2 regions of the Telluria sp. Soil_C_11 genome follow, and region 2 is predicted to be linked to the other one. Evidence: predicted binding sites of a transcription regulator. Region 2 holds the regulator's gene; the other holds the start of a gene.
The links. The regulator sigma-54, encoded in region 2, starts transcription at its own class of promoters, with help from an activator protein. The targets are predictions, from matches to a motif close to TGGCANGNAANCTGCTTT.
Positions count from the first base shown of each region.

Region 1: the regulator sigma-54 is predicted to act here: its motif matches at 5,440-5,457, upstream of AC3A6M_RS06335 (ammonium transporter).

Region 1 covers NZ_JBDGIN010000003.1:170,894-179,792, reverse strand. The annotation lists gene AC3A6M_RS06355 (zf-HC2 domain-containing protein) at 1-482, opposite strand, end outside; gene AC3A6M_RS06350 (RNA polymerase sigma factor) at 479-1,048, opposite strand; gene AC3A6M_RS06345 (S53 family peptidase) at 1,226-2,800, shown strand; gene AC3A6M_RS06340 (Nramp family divalent metal transporter) at 2,885-4,174, shown strand; gene AC3A6M_RS06335 (ammonium transporter) at 4,187-5,392, opposite strand; gene AC3A6M_RS06330 (LysR substrate-binding domain-containing protein) at 5,573-6,511, opposite strand; gene AC3A6M_RS06325 (urate hydroxylase PuuD) at 6,648-7,865, shown strand; gene AC3A6M_RS06320 (RIFT barrel domain-containing protein) at 7,872-8,899, opposite strand, start outside.
Region 2 covers NZ_JBDGIN010000006.1:205,458-214,356, forward strand. The annotation lists gene AC3A6M_RS12655 (3-hydroxyacyl-CoA dehydrogenase family protein) at 1-651, opposite strand, end outside; gene AC3A6M_RS12660 (enoyl-CoA hydratase/isomerase family protein) at 738-1,823, opposite strand; gene hpf (ribosome hibernation-promoting factor, HPF/YfiA family) at 1,922-2,284, opposite strand; gene AC3A6M_RS12670 (RNA polymerase factor sigma-54) at 2,357-3,847, opposite strand; gene lptB (LPS export ABC transporter ATP-binding protein) at 3,851-4,639, opposite strand; gene lptA (lipopolysaccharide transport periplasmic protein LptA) at 4,636-5,214, opposite strand; gene lptC (LPS export ABC transporter periplasmic protein LptC) at 5,243-5,851, opposite strand; gene AC3A6M_RS12690 (KdsC family phosphatase) at 5,865-6,398, opposite strand; gene AC3A6M_RS12695 (KpsF/GutQ family sugar-phosphate isomerase) at 6,398-7,420, opposite strand; gene AC3A6M_RS12700 (monovalent cation:proton antiporter family protein) at 7,632-8,899, shown strand, end outside.

The sequences.
Region 1 (8,899 bases), on a different contig from region 2:
TCCGGCGTGTCCGGGCGGAACACGACCACGATGCCGGACTGCACCGCCGCCGTAGCGCCGAGCCCGCGATAGGCCGGCTCATCGCCCGGATCCGCGCCCGGACGCAGCAGCAGGACCGCCAGCACCGCGATCACGGCGGCTTGCGCGGCCACCGCGCGGCGCAGCCAGCTGCGGTCGTTGGCGGCGAGGCGCTCGCGCCAGCGCGCCGGGGCGGCGGCCGGCGCCGCCGATGGCGCTGGCGCCGCATCGAGGCGCGGCAGCATGCGCGCCCAGGCGCGCTCGGGGTCGCAGTCGGGCGCCGGGCCCGGGCCGGCGGCGCGCAGCGCCTGCAGCAGGTCGAGGTCGTCGCGGCAGCGCGTGCAGGCGCGCAGGTGCGCGCGCAGCCTGTCGCGCTCGCTAACGTCGAGGGTGCCGTTGGCCAGCCAGGGCAGGGATTCCTGGGCGGCCCGGTGCTCGGAGGAAAAGAGTTCGTCGGGGCTCATATCCGGCCCTCCAGTTGCCGTCCCAGCTGCGAGGCAAGACGGCGGCGCGCGTGGAACAGCCGGGTTTTGACTGTGTTGATTGGGCATTCCATGATGTCTGCGATCTCTGCGTAACTCATGTCGTGATAGAAGGTCAGCTGGAAGGCCGCGCGCTGCTCCAGCGGCAGCGCGGCCAGCGCGGTATCCAGCGCATGGCCGAGGCGCAGCTGCTCGAAGCGCCATTCCGGCTGGCAGTCCGCCGTGCTTTCGAGGCTGTCCGGGAAAGCGTCCAGCGGTTCGTCGAGTCCGTGCAGCGCCTTGCAGGCCTTGCGGAACGCGATCGCGAACACCCAGGTCGAGAGCTTGCAGCTGCCGTCGAAGGTCGCGGCGCGCTGCCACACGACCAGCATGGTGTCGTTGACGATCTCCTCGATCGTGGTCGCGCTGCGCGTCATGCGGTGCAGGAAGCGCGTCAGGCGTGGAAAGTAGGTGCGGTACAGGATTTCGAAGGCATGGCGGTCCCCGGCCGCAATCCGGCCAACCAGGTCCGCCTCGCTATCGGACCGTTTATCCGCCTGCTGGTCCACGCATTCGTTCTCCGCTGTTTTCGGTGAATACCCGGGCGCCGCATGAAGGTTCAATCGCATTGTTGCACGGAAGGGCGCGCGCCGCCCGGCTTGGCGCCGATCAAATACTTTGGGAAACAGACGCGCACACTGGCCGATGTTGCTTCAACTTAATGTCGTCACATCAAAGAGGTCAACATGGTCAAACTCTCCGGCAGCATCCCGGCCCCGATGGCCGGCGTCCAATCCCTCGGCCCGGTACCGGCCGACGAACGGTTCCAGATCACCATGGTGCTGCGGCGCCGCGCCGGCCTGCCGGAGCACGCGCTGCAGGCCGAGCGCGCGCGGCGCCGCTACCTGACGCGCGAAGAATACGCGGCCAGCTACGGCGCCAGCGAGGAAGACCTGGACGCGGTCGCCGACTTCGCGCGCAAGGCCGGCCTGGCCGTGGTCGAGCGCAGGCCGGCCGCGCGCAGCATCGTCCTGTCCGGCACCGCGGCCCAGGTCGGCGCCGCGTTCCAGACCACCATCGAACGGGTCGAGCATGCGTCCGGGATCTCGCGGCGCCGCACCGCCCCCGTGCACCTGCCGCCCGAGCTGGGCGGGATCGTCGAAGGCGTGTTCGGCATCGAGGACACGCCGATCGCCCGGCCGCACTACCGCCTGTCGACGCCGCCGATGCAGGCCGCCGGGGAGAGCGCCGCGGCGGCGGCCTTCACCCCGCCCGACATCGCCCGGCTGTACGATTTCCCGCAGGGCCTGGACGGCAGCGGCCAGTGCATCGCCATCATCGAACTGGGCGGCGGCTACCGCACGTCGGACCTGAACGCCTACTTCCGCAGCCTGGACCTGGCCACGCCGAAGGTGACCGCGGTGTCGGTGGACGGCGGCAAGAACAGTCCCTCGCTGCCGTGGAGCGCGGATGCGGAGGTCATGCTCGACATCGAGATCGCCGGCGCGGTGGCGCCGGGCGCCTCGATCGCGGTCTACTTCGCGCCGAACAGCGAACAGGGCTTCGTCGATGCGATCGCCGCCGCCGTCCACGACAGCGTCAACAAGCCGTCGGTGATCTCGGTCAGCTGGGGCGCGCCGGAGAGCGAGTGGTCGGAGCAGGGGCTGCAGGCGATGGACCAGGCGTTCCAGGCCGCCGCGGCGCTCGGCGTCACGGTATGCTGCGCCGCCGGCGACGCCGGCTCCGGCGACCAGAACCCGCAGAACGGTACGCCGGACGGCCTGGCGCATGCCGACTTCCCGGCCTCGAGCCCGTACGTGCTGGCCTGCGGCGGTACCCGCCTCACCGCCAGCGGCGGCAGCATCGCCAGCGAGACCGTGTGGAACGACGACCCGCACACCAGCGCCACCGGCGGCGGCGTCAGCGACGTGTTCGACCTGCCGGCCTGGCAGGACGCGGCGGGCGTGCCGCGGTCAAGCAACACGGGCGGGCGCATCGGACGCGGCCTGCCCGACGTGGCCGGCAATGCCTCGCCGGCGACCGGCTACCGGGTGCGGGTCGACTTCCTCACCTTCGTGGTCGGCGGCACCAGCGCGGTTTCGCCGCTGTGGGCGGGCCTGGTGGCGCGCTTCAACCAGCGCCTGGAGACGCCCGTCGGCTGGCTGAATCCGCAGCTGTACGGGCCGGTGGCCGGCAGCGGCGCGTTCCGCGACATCAGCTCCGGGAACAACGGCGCGTATGCGGCGGGAACGGGCTGGGATGCCTGCACCGGCTGGGGCGCGCCGGTCGGCAGCAGGCTGCTGGCGGCGCTCGGCGGCTGAAGCGCTCCTGCGCGTCGCGGCTTTACCCACAGTTGCGTGCGCAGGCGAACGGAGCAAGCCGTCGCCTGCGTCCATGATGGCGTCATGGACTTCAAGGACTCCGACAAGCCATCGCCGGAAGCCTCGGCCTGGCTGTCGAAGCTCGGCCCGGGCCTGATCACCGGTGCGGCGGACGATGACCCGAGCGGCATCGCCACTTACTCCCAGGCTGGCGCCCAGTTCGGCTTCAACCTGCTGTGGACGCTGCTGCTCACGTATCCGCTGATGGTGGCGATCCAGGTCATCAGCGCGCACATCGGCCGGGTCACCGGGCGCGGGCTGGCCACCAACCTGCAGCGCTTCGCGCCGCGCCAGCTGGTGTGGCTGATCGTCGGCCTGCTGCTCATCGCGAACGTCATCAACATCGCGGCCGACATCGCGGCGATGGGCGACGCGATGGTGCTGGTCGCTCCCGGCAAGGCCCATTACTACGCGGTGGCGTTCGGCGTGCTGTCGGTGCTGCTGCAGGTGTTCGTCCCTTACCAGCGCTACGTCAACATCCTGAAATGGCTGACGCTGGTGCTGCTGGCCTATGTCGCCACCGTGTTCGTGGTGCGGGTGCCGTGGCCCGAGGTGCTGCGCTCGCTGGTCTGGCCGCAGCCGCAGTGGCACAAGGAATACCTGACCACCATCGTCGCCGTGTTCGGCACGACCATCAGTCCCTACCTGTTCTTCTGGCAGGCCTCGCAGGAAGTGGAGGAGCTGCGCGCCGACGCCGACGCCCAACCGCTGCGGCGCGCGCCCGAGCAGGTCAAGGAGCAGTTCCGGCGTATCCGCTTCGACACCCTGGTCGGCATGGCGGTCTCGAACCTGGTGGCCTTCTTCATCATGCTGACCACCGCCGCGACCCTGCATGCGCACGGCGTCGACGACCTGCAGTCCTCGGCCCAGGCGGCGTCGGCGCTCAAGCCGATCGCCGGCGAAATGGCCTTCATGCTGTTTGCGGCGGGGATCGTCGGCACCGGCCTGCTGGCCATTCCGGTACTGGCCGGTTCGGCCGCCTACGCGATGGCCGGCACCTTCCACTGGAAGAGCAGCCTGGATGACAAGTTCTCGGCGGCGCGCAAGTTCTACGCCATCATCATCGTCGCGACCCTGGCCGGGATCGGCATCAACTTCGTGCCGCTCGACCCGATCAAGGCGCTGTACTGGAGCGCGGTACTGAACGGCGTGATCGCGGTGCCGGTCATGGTGATCATGATGGCGGTGGCGTCGAGCCCGAAGATCATGGGAACCCTGAAGATCTCCGGGCGGCTGCGCGCGCTGGGCTGGCTGTGCACCGCGGTGATGGCGGTCGCGGTGCTGGGGATGTTCGGCGCCTCGCTGGCCGGCTGACCGGGCGGCCGATCACTGGAAGGTGGTTTCGCGCTCCGGCGTGGCGCTGATGCGGTGGATCGACAGGTCGGCGCCGTCGAATTCCTGCTCGGCGTCGAGGCGCAGGCCGACGGTTGCCTTCAGCAGGCCGTAGACGATCCAGCTGCCCGCACCGGCGATGACGATGCCGAGCAGGGTGCCGAGCAGCTGCGAGGCGAGCGATACGCCGCCCAGGCCGCCCAGCGCGCGGCTGCCGAAGATGCCGGCCGCGATGCCGCCCCAGGCGCCGCACAGGCCGTGCAGCGGCCACACGCCCAGCACGTCGTCGATCTTCCAGCGGTTCTGCGCCAGCGTGAACAGCGCCACGAAGATGGCGCCGGCGATCGCGCCCGTCACCAGGGCGCCGAGCGGATGCATCAGGTCCGAACCGGCGCACACCGCCACCAGGCCGGCCAGCGGGCCGTTGTAGACGAAGCCCGGATCGTTGCGGCCCATGATGAAGGCGACCAGCGTGCCGCCGGTCAGCGCCATCAGGGAATTCACCGCCACCAGGCCGTTCATCTTGTCGAGCGTCTGCGCGCTCATCACGTTGAAGCCGAACCAGCCCACGGTCAGGACCCACGCGCCCAGCGCCAGGAAGGGGATGTTCGACGGCGGATGGGCGGAGATGCGGCCATCCCTGGTGTAGCGGCCGCGGCGCGCGCCCAGCAGCAGCACCGCCGGCAGCGCGGCCCAGCCGCCCACGGCGTGCACCACCACCGAACCGGCGAAGTCGTGGAACGGCGCGCCGAAGGTGAACTGCAGCCAGTCCTGGAAGCCGAAGCGATTGTTCCAGGCGATCCCTTCGAACAAAGGATAGACCAGGCCGACCAGCACGGCGGTGGCCGCCATCTGCGGATGGAACTTGGCGCGTTCGGCGATGCCGCCCGAGATGATCGCCGGGATCGCCGCGGCGAAGGTCAGCAGGAAGAAGAACTTCACGAGTTCGTAGCCGTTCTTCGCCACCAGCGTGCCGGTACTGCCGAAGAAGTTGACGCCATACGCGATCATGTAGCCGACGAAGAAGTACGCGATGGTCGAGACGGCGAAGTCGATCAGGATCTTGACCAGGGCGTTGACCTGGTTTTTCCGGCGCACCGTTCCCAGTTCCAGAAAGGCGAAACCGGCGTGCATCGCCAGGATCATGATCCCGCCGAGCAGGATGAAGAGTGCGTCGGCCCCGGTTTTATAGGCATCCATGCGTGTCTGTTCCCAAAAAGTGCAAAGGTTTGCTAATGCACTTCTTGATAGCAATAAGCGTTCCAATTTGGGGCGCGCTATGCATCGTCTTTACGCGGGGCCGACGGATTGCCCCGTTTTCGAGCAACAGCACCGGAATGGTGCGTTCGTGCGCCAAAATGAACGGCGCGGGTTCGGCGTTCAGGCCTTGACCAGCGCCTTCGCCGCCGTCGTCACCTGGTCGCGCAGCCACTTGTGCTCGGGCGACTGGTGCACGCGCTGGTGCCAGAGTTGATAGAAACGCATCGGTGGAAACTTGATCGGCACCGTGAAACTCTTCAGCGGCAGCGTCTTTTCGTAGAAGCGGATGAACTGGCGGCCGGTGGTCAGCACCAGGTCGGTCTGGGTCAGCATGTAGGGGATCAGGCCGAAGTAGGGCGACTCGACCGCCACCTTGCGCTGCATTCCCGCGCGCTCGAGGAAGGCATCGATCACGCCGTGGTAGCCGGGCAGCGTCGGCGAGGGCGCCACGTGCGGCAGGCCGAGGTAGTCCGCGAGCGTCATCGCGTCGCTGGCCGTGCGGCGCGCGTAGGCGCTGTCGGCGCGCATGGTGCAGATGATCGGGTCTTCGAACAGCTTCGAGATGTGCAGGTGCGCGGGCGGTTCGTCCCAGTTGGCGATCACCAGGTCCATCTCGCCGTCCGACAGCATGCGCAGGTAGTCCGTGCCCGGCCCCAGGTGGTGGATGGCCACCTTGCTGTTGGGCGCGCCGCGGCGGATGCTGGCGACCACGTTCGGCAGGAACTGGGTGTCGAGGTAGTCGGGCGCGGCGATGTGGAAGGTGCGCGCGGCCTGCTCGGGCACGAAGGGCGTCTTCCTGACGAACAGGTTCTCGGTCTCGTCCAGGATGCGCCGGGCGGGTTCGAGCAGGCTCTCGCCGTGCTGGGTCGGCACCATGCCGCGCGCGCCGCGCACCAGCAGCGGATCGCCGGTCAGTTCGCGGAGTTTACGCAGCGAGGCCGAGATCGAGGGCTGGGGCTGGTTCAGCTTGAGCGCCACGCGCGAGACGTTCTTTTCCTGCAGCAGCAGGTAGAGGATGCGGATCAGGTGCAGGTCGAGGTGCTGGGGCAGGCTGGACATCGGAAGCTCGGGAAAAAACGCGTATATGCGCTCGCTTATGTCGAATATACGGTATTTTTCATATTGAATAAATGGAAACCGGTTTATCTTTGCTCATTGCGCACTTCAGATGCTTCCGATCACGATAAGGATGTTCATGGACTACCTGCTTCCGTATGCCCTCGAATGGATGAATATGCTGGTGCGCTGGCTGCACGTCATCACCGGCATCGCCTGGATCGGCGCCTCCTTTTATTTCGTCTGGCTCGATAACTCCCTGAGGCCGCCGGCGCCCGGCAGCGAACTGGCGAACAAGGGCGTGGCCGGCGAACTGTGGGCCGTGCATGGCGGCGGCTTCTACAACCCGCAGAAATACCTGGTGGCGCCGGCCGAGCTGCCGAAGGAGTTGCACTGGTTCAAATGGGAAGCGTATTCGACCTGGCTGTCGGGTTTCGCCCTGTTGACCATCGTGTATTACTTCAATGCCCAGGCCATGATGGTCGACCGCGGCGTGGCCGCGCTCTCGAGCTGGCAGGCGGTCGGCATCGGCCTGGGCAGCCTGGTGGCGGGCTGGATCGTCTACGACCTGCTGTGCCGCTCGAAGCTGGGCAAGCACGACCTGGCCTTCGGCGCCGTGATCTTCGCTTTTCTTTCCGGGGCGGCCTGGGTGCTGACCCATACCCTGGGCGGGCGCGCGGCCTACATCCACGTCGGCGCGATGATCGGCACCATCATGGTCGCCAACGTGGCGATGGTGATCATTCCCGGCCAGCGCAGGATGGTGAATGCGATGATCGCCGGCCAGACGCCCGACCCCGTCTACGGCATCCGCGGCAAGCAGCGCAGCGTGCACAACAACTACTTCACGCTGCCGGTGCTGTTCATCATGATCAGCAACCACTTCGCCATGACCTGGCGCCACGCGCATGCCTGGGCGGTGCTGGCCGCGATCATGCTGGCCGGCGTCTTCATCCGCCACTTCTTCAACCTGCGCCACAAGGGCCGCGTCGAATGGCGCTATCCGGCCGTGGGCGTGCTGTTGCTGCTGGCGGTGGCGGTGGCGATCGCGCCGGCGCCGCCGGCCGCCGCTCCGGCTGCGAACGCCAACGCGGGCGCCCAGTTCGCGGCGGTGCAGGGCATCATCCGGCAGCGCTGCGTGTCCTGCCATGCGGCCCATCCGACGCAGGCCGGCTTCGCCAGCGCGCCGGCCGGCGTGATGCTGGACGACCCGCACGGCATCTCGCAGAACGCCGCCCGCATCTACCAGCAGGCGGTGCAGCTGAAGGCCATGCCGCTGGCGAACATGACCAACATGACGGATGCCGAGCGGGCCCAGGTCGCGGCCTGGTTCGAGTCCGGCGCCCGGACGCAATGAGCGGCGCTATTTTTGCGGGCCGCGCGGCACGATCGCGAACTGCGGCGAGCCGCCGTAGTCCGGCTTGACGCTGCGCGCCATGAATTTGCGCCATGCCTCCTGGCCGGCCTTGCCGCCGGCATCGGCCGCATACGCCAGCGCCGGCTGCAGGTTTGCCGGATAGCCGGTGGCGCTGGAGGCGTAACCCGTCATCTCCCCCGGCTTCGCCTTGATCGCCTGCGCCAGCTCGGCGCTGTCGCAGGGCAGCGCCGACACCGCGGGCGAATGGCTGGCTTTGTAGGCCTGCGCCATGGTCGTGTAGATCGGCGAGGTCGCGGTGTCGCGCACGGTCAGTTCGTACACCGTCGCACCGGTCCAGCAGGCGCCCGGCGCCGTCATGCGCAGGATCGGGAACCTGATCTTCCAGGCCAGCAGGCGCGCGGCGCCTTCGGTGCCGAGGTCGACCAGATGGCCGATCGCGGCGGTGAAGAAGTCGTCCTGCCACGGCGCCATCGCGGTGCCATTCTTGTAGGGAAAGGCGTAGCCGATCGAGATGAAGCCCAGCTGGTTGGCGTCGCGGTTGTCGGTGTAGGTGGCGTTGTACCAGTCCATGTTGTTCTTCAGGATGCGCCTGAAGTGCGACTTCAACGGATCGTCGTCGGGCACGATGTAGGCCGCCTCGCCGAGCGTGCGCAAGCCCCAGGCCTGGCCGCGCACCTGCTCCGGATTGAGCAGGCCCTTGATGTTCTGGCGGTAGGCGGGGTTGGAATTGAAGACGTCGTACATCGCCCAGAATTCCAGCTCTTCGAGGTAGTAGAAGTCGCCGGTCACCAGGTAGGGTAAATAGGCGAAGGAGGGCTGGTGCGAGATGTCGTGGACGTAGGGCGTCTTGCACGCGTCCTTGGGACAGGGCGGGAAGGCTTCCGACTTGCGGGTCCTGGGATTGACCGTATCGCTGAGCTGGCCGACGATGGTCATGTAGGGAAAGTCGAGCAGGCTGACCGGCCGCCCGGTCGCGCGGTTGCGGTAGTGCATCGACCAGCTGCCGGCCAGGT
Region 2 (8,899 bases):
GTCGACGGTCTCCGGCGTGGCCGCGCCGGAGCGCACGATGTGCAGCGCTTCGCGCAGCACCGCGAATTGCAGGCGGTTGCCGATGAAGCCCGGAATGGCGGCCTTCAGCACCACCGGTTCGGCGCCGGTGCCGGCCAGCAGGCGGACGCAGCGCTCGACCACCTCCGGGGCGGTACGGGCGCCCGGCACCACTTCCACCAGCGGGATCAGGTGCGGCGGGTTCCAGAAATGCGCGACCAGGAAGCGGGCCGGATGCGCCAGGTGTCCGGACAGGGCGTCCGGTGGAAAGCCGCTGGTATTGCTGGCGATGATGGCGTCCGGCGCCAGGATCGCTTCCAGCTTCGCATACAGCGCGTGCTTGGCCGCCAGCACTTCGGGAATCGCCTCGATGACCATGGCGGCGCCGGCCAGTTCGTCCGGCTCGCCTTCCACGCGCAGGCGCGCGAGCGCGGCATCGCGCCGCGGCACGTCGATGAGGCCGGCGTCAACCAGCTGGGACAGGATGTCGGCCGCCAGCAGGGGGATGCCGGCGGCGCGGGCGGGATCGGCCTCTACCACCAGCGTAGCATGGCCGGCGAGCGCGAACCTGGTCGCGATGCCGACGCCCATCAAGCCGCCGCCGACGACACCGACGAAGTGATCAGTTGCCATGTCGCTTCCTTTATCCAAATTGCATCAACCCATAAAGATAGCAGGGATGATGCATTGCGTCATCGGAAAGCGGGGCACTACCGTAGTTATACTAGGTGTCGCAGCGGGTGCGCATGGGCCGGCCACACCGGCTCGAAGAAGCGCGCCACCATCTCCGGCGTGACCGCGTCCAGCGTCGGCGGATTCCACTTCGGCGCATTGTCCTTGTCGATCACCAGCGCGCGCACGCCTTCCAGCACTTCGCCGTGTTCGAAGTTGCGGCGCACCAGCGAGCGTTCCATGCGCAGGCAGCCGGCCACGTCCATCGTGGCGCCGCGCACCAGCATCTCGCGCGTCACGCACATCATCAGCGGCGAACGCTGGCGCATGGCCGCCAGGGCCTTCTGCGCGAATGGATGGTCGTCGCCCTCCAGCGAGGCCATCACGGCCTGCACGGACGATGCACCGAAATGCCTGTCGACCAGCGCGCGCCGGGCCTGCAGTTCGCTGGCCCCTGCCTGCGATGCGAACGGCGCCGCGAAGGCGCGGATCGCGGCCGGCAGCTGCGCGCCCGGCGTCGCGGCGATCAGTTCCTGCAGCGCCGGCAGTTGCGCGGCGGGGACGAACACATCGGCCAGGCCGACATACAGCGCATCGGCGGCGCCGATGGTGAGGCCGGTCAGGCCCAGGTACATGCCGAGCGCGCCCGGCGCGTGCGACAGGAAGTGGCTGCCGCCGACGTCCGGGAACAGGCCGATGTTCACCTCGGGCATGGCCATCTTCGTGCGCTCGGTCACGATGCGCAGGCCGCTGCCCGGGCCGCCCTGGGCGATGCCCATGCCGCCGCCCATCACGACGCCATCCATCAAGGAGATGTAGGGCTTCGGATAGAAATGGATCAGGTGGTTCAGTGCGTATTCTTCGGTAAAGAAGTCTTCCAGCAAGGCACTGCCGCCCGTGGGCGTGGCATGCCCGGCCTGGTGGAAAAAGCGGATGTCGCCGCCCGCGCACAGGGCCTTGTCGCTGGTGCTCTTGACAACGACGGCGTCGACGCCCGCATCGTCGCGCCAGGCCAGCAGGGCCTCGGTGAGGGCGCGCACCATCTCCAGCGACAGCGAGTTCAGGGCCTTGGGACGGTCCAGGGTAATGTTGCCGGTGCCGTTCGCCACCCGGGTCTGCACGTATTCGCTCATGTTTTATTGTTTGAAAAGGAAAACGGCATTCTAGCGCGCAAAAAACGAAAAGGGCGCCAATGCGCCCTTTGCCTACCTGTGCTGTGCCGGCGGAATCGTCACGCTGCGGCGGCAGCTTCTTCTCCCCCTTCGTTGGCCATGCGTTTCAGCGGAGTGTTACTGTGATCCTGCAGCATCTGCTTGTACTTCTGGACTTGCCTGTCGAGTCGGTCCATCAGCATGTCGATCGCGGCGTACAGGTCATGCGCGGCGCTCGCGACGTGAACGATCTTCCCGGCAACGCGCAAGTTGATCTCGGCCTTCTGGCGTTTTTCTTTCTCGGTGAGATTGTCTATGCAGAGGATGACGTGGGAGTCGATCACTTGATCGAAATGGCGGGTGATGCGTTCGAGCTTGTTCTGTACGTATTCTCGGATTGCTGGGGTTACATCGAGATGATGTCCGCTGATAGTGAGATTCATACACACTCCTTTGAAGATGCGCCGCCTGTCATGCGCACATCGCGCTTCGGGCAGCGTTGTTGCAAGAGCTTGCTACAGGGATTTGCGAAGGCTGACGGGCGGGATCTTCAGCGCCTCACGGTATTTCGCGACCGTGCGGCGTGCGATAACCATTCCCTGTTCCCCCAGCATCTCCGCGATCTTGCTATCGGATAAAGGGTTCTTGGGGTCTTCTGCTCCTGTGAGTTGTACGATGAGAGCCCGGATCGCGGTCGAGGAGGCCTCTCCCCCTGCCTCGGTCGCGACGTGACTCCCGAAAAAGTACTTCAGCTCAAACATGCCGTGCGGCGTCAGCATGTATTTCTGAGTTGTGACGCGAGAAATTGTGCTCTCGTGTAGACCTAGTGTATCAGCTATCTCACGTAAAACAAGGGGCCGCATGGCAACCGCGCCATGGGAGAAAAAGTTGCGCTGCCGCTCGACAATAGCCTGGGCGACACGCAGGATCGTGTCGAAACGCTGGCGCATGTTCTTGATGAGCCACTTCGCTTCCTGCAGCTGCGCGGCCAGCTGCGACTCCGATTTCCCCTGCTTCATCAGGGCGGCGTACAGGCTGTTCACGCGCAGGCGCGGCATCACGTCCGGATTCAGTTGCACGCTCCAGCCATCCTTCGCGCGGCGCACGATCACGTCCGGCACCACGAAGTCGGAGACGTCGGCAGCGAAGGCCGCGCCCGGATGCGGGTTGCACTGGCGGATCACGGCCTGGGCTTCGCGCAGGTCCTCGTCGTCGCAATCGAGGGCCTTCTTCAGCTTGTTGAATTCGCGCTGCGCGAACCAGGTCAGGTAGCGTTCGACGATGGTCAGCGCCATGCGCCGCGTCACCATCGGCACGCCGGGCATGCGGCGGATCTGCAGCGCCAGGCATTCGGCGGCGCTGCGCGCGCCCACGCCGGGCGGGTCCATGCTCTGCACCAGCGCCAGCGCGGTGCGCAGTTCCTCGAACTCGATCTCCAGTTCGGGCGGCAGGCGCGCGTGCAGTTCGTCCAGCGATTCCTCGAGGTAGCCATTGTCGTCGAGGGTGTCGACGACGATCTCGACCAGTGCGCAGTCACGCGGCGAGATGCAGGTCAGGCGCACCTGTTCCATCAGGTGTTCGCGCAGCGAGACGGGGCTGGCTTCCAGCTGCGGGCGGCCGTCTTCTTCCTCGCCGCCGCTGCCGGAGCGGCCCGGTTCGCCCCAGTCCATCTCCTGCTCGCCGCCGCCGCTGTCGCCGGCGTCGTTGCCTTCCTGGCTGCCCTCGGCTTCGGCGCCGCCACCGCCCTCCTCGCCCTGGCCGGACGCGGGCGGCGCATCGGGCGTGGTCGAGGTCGACGCGCCATTGTTGATCGCGCCGTCGGCCAGCAGGCGCACGGAGCGGTCGAGCGGATCGTCGAGGCGTTCGAGCAGCGGGTTGTCGCTCAGGACCTGTTCGATCTCCTGGTGCAGCTCGAGAGTGGACAGCTGCAGCAGCCGGATCGACTGCTGGAGTTGCGGCGTCAGCGCAAGGTGCTGTGATGTCTTGAGTTGCAGCGTCTGTTTCATGGACTACATCCGGAAGTGTTCACCCAGGTAGACGCGGCGGACCGATTCGTTGGCGATGATATCGTCGGGACGACCGGATGCCAGTACCGCGCCCTGGTTGATGATGTAGGCGCGGTCGCAGATGCCGAGCGTCTCGCGTACGTTATGGTCGGTGATCAGCACGCCGATGCCGCGCTCCTTCAGGAAGCGCACGATGCGTTGGATCTCGATTACCGCGATCGGATCCACGCCGGCGAACGGCTCGTCCAGCAGCACGAAGCGCGGATCGGTCGCCAGCGCGCGCGCGATCTCGACGCGGCGCCGCTCGCCGCCCGACAGCGACAGCGCCGGGTTCTCGCGCAGCTTCTCGATCTGCAGTTCGGCCAGCAGCTCGTCGAGGCGTTCCTCGATGCGCGCCTTGCCCAGCGGCTTGCCGTTCTCGCGCTGCAGTTCCAGCACGGCGCGGATGTTCTCCTCCACCGTCAGCTTGCGGAACACCGAGGCTTCCTGCGGCAGGTAGGACAGGCCGAGCATGGCGCGGCGGTGGATCGGCAGGCTCGTGATGTCGGTGCCGTTGATCACGATGGAACCGGCGTCGGCCGGCACCAGGCCGACGATCATGTAGAACGAGGTGGTCTTGCCGGCGCCGTTCGGACCGAGCAGGCCGACCACCTCGCCGCAGGCGACCTGCAGCGAGACGTCGCGCACCACCAGGCGCTTGCCGTAGCTCTTCTGCAGTCCCTTGACGACCAGGGTGCTGCCGCCAGCGTGGGCGGCGGCGTCTGCGTCTGCGTCTGCGTGGACATCGATCATTGCTTGGCTGCTCCTGCCGGCTGCGCTGCCGGCGCCTGAGCGGGCGCACTGCGGCGCGGCGCGATGATGATGGTGCTGCGTCCGCCGCCCGGCTTGCTCTCGCCGCTGGCGTCGTTGTGCACGTTCGCCTGCTCGGTGCGGTTGTCGTAGGAGATGAAGGGACCGTTCACCTCGCTCGTCATGCGCTTGCCTTCGAGCTGCTTGACCACGGCGTTCGAGAACAGCTTGACCACCTCGGTGCGCTCGTCGTACTCGATGCGCTGGGCCTGGCCCTCGGTCCACAGGTCGGGGCCGCCGTCGCGCTTCTGGCGGAAGCTCGCGGTCTTGCCCGGCGCGGCCGTCAGCGTCAGCAGCATGTAGCCCTCCGGCGTTTCCTTCAGCACGGCCTTGTCCGACTTGATCAGCAGGGTGCCGCGCGTCAGCACCACGTTGCCGGTCAGGATACGGGTCTGGGTCGCTTCATCGATATGGCCGTCGTCGAAATCGATCTGGGCCTGCTTGAGGGAATCCGCCCGCTCGGCCGTAGCGGTCAGGCTTGCCAGCAAGAGCGCGGCGACAGCGAATATTTTTTTCATTGGATGCGAATCCTTTCAGGTTGTCCTGTCAGCGTGCGGCACGCGGCGGATAGATGATCCGGCCGCGCCCGCCCAGCGTCAGCTGTTGCGTGGCGTTGTTGGCGACCATGCCGACCCCGGTCACGGAGGCGGCCCCGAGCTTCATCTCGATCGGCCTGTCGGTCTTCGAGATCTCCTCGTCCGGCAGCACGGTCAGCGCTTCGGTGCGGATGCGCAGCGGCTGCGAGGTCGCGCTGCCCGGCCGCGAGATGTCGACGTTGCCGGCCAGGTCGATCTGGTTCTGGTCCTGGTTGACGTGGGCGGTGTTGGCCGTCATGGTCATGTGCGGATGGTCGGTGCTCATGCTCTGCACGACCGGCTTGTCGATCACCGAGGTGTTGTCGGCCGGGCGGTGGGTCAGGCGCTCGCCCGAGATCACGTAGCGCGGCTGGCCGGTTTCCGACATGCGCACGAAGCTGAAGTTGTCGATGATGTAGTCCGGATCGTTGCCCACGTTGACGTTCGGCCCCTGCGCGTCGCCGCGCATCACCTGCAGCAGCCAGAAGCTGCCGAAGGCGAAGAACACGCCCACCAGCATCAGGGCCAGCAGGCGCCAGCGGTGCGCGGTGCGCTTGTTGACGTAGGAGGTCGTCGCCATGGCTTGCGATGGATTATCCAAAATACGGAGCCAGTGCCTGTTCGTAGGTGCCCTGGGCGCGCATCACCATGTCGCAGACTTCGCGCACGGCGCCGCGTCCGCCCGGGTTCTTGGTGACGTAGTGGGCGCGGTACTGCACTTCCGGATGCCCGCTCGGCACCGTGACGGCAAAGCCGACGCGGGTGAACAGCGGCAGGTCGATCACGTCGTCGCCGATGTAGCCGCACTGCTCGGCCGTCACGCCGGTCTTTTCGAGCAGCTCGGCGAACGCGAGGCGCTTGTCGTGCTGGCCCTGGAACACGTGGGTGATCCCGAGGTCCGCCGCGCGTTTCACCACGATCGGCGAATTGCGCGCGCTGATGATGGCGGTCTGCACGCCGGTGCGGTTCAGCAGCTGGATGCCGAGGCCGTCCAGCACATAGAAGGTCTTGGTGACTTCGCCGTCCGGGCCGTAGGTCAGGCTGCCGTCGGTGAGGACGCCGTCGACGTCGAAGATCATGACTTTCACGCGCGCCGCGCGCTGTACATGTTCCAGCTGGGTCACCATCAGATCACCTTGGCGCGGGTCAGGTCGTGGATGTGCAGGGCGCCGACCAGCACGTCGTCGGCATCGGTCACCAGCATCTGGTTGATGCGGAATTCTTCCATCACGGCGACGGCGTCGACCGCCAGCTGCTCCGGATGGATACGGTGCGGATTGGCGTGCATGACGTCGCGGATCACCACCTTGCTGAAGTCCTGGACCTTCTCGATCATGCGGCGCAGGTCGCCGTCGGTGAACATGCCGACCGGGCGGCCGGCCTCGTCGACGATGGCGGTCATGCCCATGCCCTTCTGCGAGATTTCCAGCAGGGCGTCGCTGAGCGGCGCGTCCAGCGCCACCTTCGGCACCGCGTCGCCGCTGCGCATCACGTCGCGCACGTGGGTCAGCAGGCGGCGGCCGAGGGCGCCGCCCGGGTGCGACAGGGCGAAGTCTTCCGACCTGAAGCCGCGCAGCTCCAGCAGCGCCACGGCGATCGCGTCGCCCAGCGCCAGGGTCACGGTGGTGGAGGCGGTCGGGGCCAGGTTCAGCGGGCAGGCTTCCTTCTCGACCGAGACGTCGAGGTGCACATCGGACACCTGCGCCAGGCGCGAACCCGGCTTGCCGGTCATGGCGATCACGGGCACGCCCATGCGCTTGACGGCCGGGATGACGACCGCCAGCTCGGCGCTTTCGCCGGAATACGAGATCGCGACCAGCACGTCCTGCGGGGTCACCATGCCGAGGTCGCCGTGCGCGGCTTCGGCCGGGTGCAGGAACAGGGCCGGGGTGCCGGTCGAGGCCAGGGTGGCGGCGATCTTGCGGCCGATGTGACCCGATTTGCCGATCCCCGACACGACCACGCGGCCCTTGCAGGCCATCATCAGCGCCACGGCGCGCGGCAGGCTGTCGTCCTGGCCGAGGCGTGCGGTCAGCTTGCGGATCGCTTCACCCTCGATGTCCAGGGTCTGGCGGGCCAGCTCCAGTGCGCGCGTCGCCTGGGTCTCGTTAAAACTTGTCAGCATTATTTTTTCATGGGTTACACTCATGGTGGAAGTATAGCCGAATTGCGAAAGCAAAAAACTTGCCAGTGGTAACAGAGTGCACAGGAACCTCAGGAAACCGTCGCGAGCGGCAGCAGTTTTGGTCGAGACGCGCAGCTGTACGAAGAGTACAGCGAGCATCGCAGACCAAAAATGCAACGCGCAGCAGGTTTCATGAGGTTTCGACATATTTACGGGATAAAAACGACATTCGCGAATGACTTCCGGCCTTGAACTAACCCTTTTACTGCTGGGCAGCGCTGTCCTCGGCGTGGTCGCGTTCCGGATGCTCCACCTGCCCCCGATGCTGGGTTACCTGGCCGTCGGCGTGCTGATCGGCCCGCATGCCCTGCAGCTGGCCGACAACGGCCCCACCACCCACGCGCTGGCCGAATTCGGCGTGGTGTTCCTGATGTTCTCGATCGGCCTCGAATTCTCGCTGGCCCAGCTCAAGGCGATGCGGCGCATCGTGTTCGGGCTCGGACTGGCCCAGGTGGCGCTGACGATCCTGATCACGGTGCTGACCGCGCTGCTCACGCCGCGCCTGCCGGCGCCCTTCAACATCGGCTGGCAGGCCGCGCTGGCGCTGGGCGGCGCGCTGGCGATGTCCTCCACCGCGATCGTCTCCAAGCTGCTCACCGAACGCCTCGAACTCGAGAGCGAGCACGGACGGCGCATCATCGGGATCCTGTTGTTCCAGGACCTGGCGGTGGTGCCGCTGCTGATCCTGATTCCGTCGCTGGCGCGGCCGCCCGAGGAACTGGCGATGAACCTGGCCTGGGCCGCGGTGAAGGCCGCCGCCGTGCTGGCGCTGCTGCTGTTCTTCGGCCAGAAGCTGATGCGCAAGTGGTTCACCATCGTCGCCAAGCGCCGCTCGCAGGAGCTGTTCATGCTCAACCTGCTGCTGGTGACGCTGGGCGCGGCCTGGATCACCGAGCGCGCCGGCCTTTCCATGGCCCTGGGCGCCTTCGTGGCCGGCATGCTGATCTCCGAGACCCAGTACAAGCACCAGGTGGAAGAGGACATCAAGCCCTTCCGCGACGTGCTGCTCGGCCTGTTCTTCATCAGCATCGGCATGCTGCTCAACCTGGAGCTGGTGGCGCGCCACTGGTGGATCGTGCTGCTCCTGCTGGTGGGGCCGGTGCTGCTCAAGTTCGCCCTGATCGCCGCGCTGGCGAAGGCCTTCGGCTCGTCCGACGGCGTGGCCATGCGCACCGGCCTGGCGCTGGCCCAGGCCGGCGAATTCGGCTTCGTGCTGCTGAACCTGGCCTCCGGCTCGAAGCTGATCGACCCCTTCCTGATCCAGCTGGTGCTGGCCTCGATGGTGCTGTCGATGCTGCTCGCGCCCTTCGTGATCGCCAACAGCGACAAGATCGTGATGAAGATGGCTTCCAACGAATGGATGCTGCAGTCGCTGCAACTGACCCAGCTCGCGAGCCGCACGATGGCCGCGCAGAAGCACGTGATCATCGCCGGCTTCGGGCG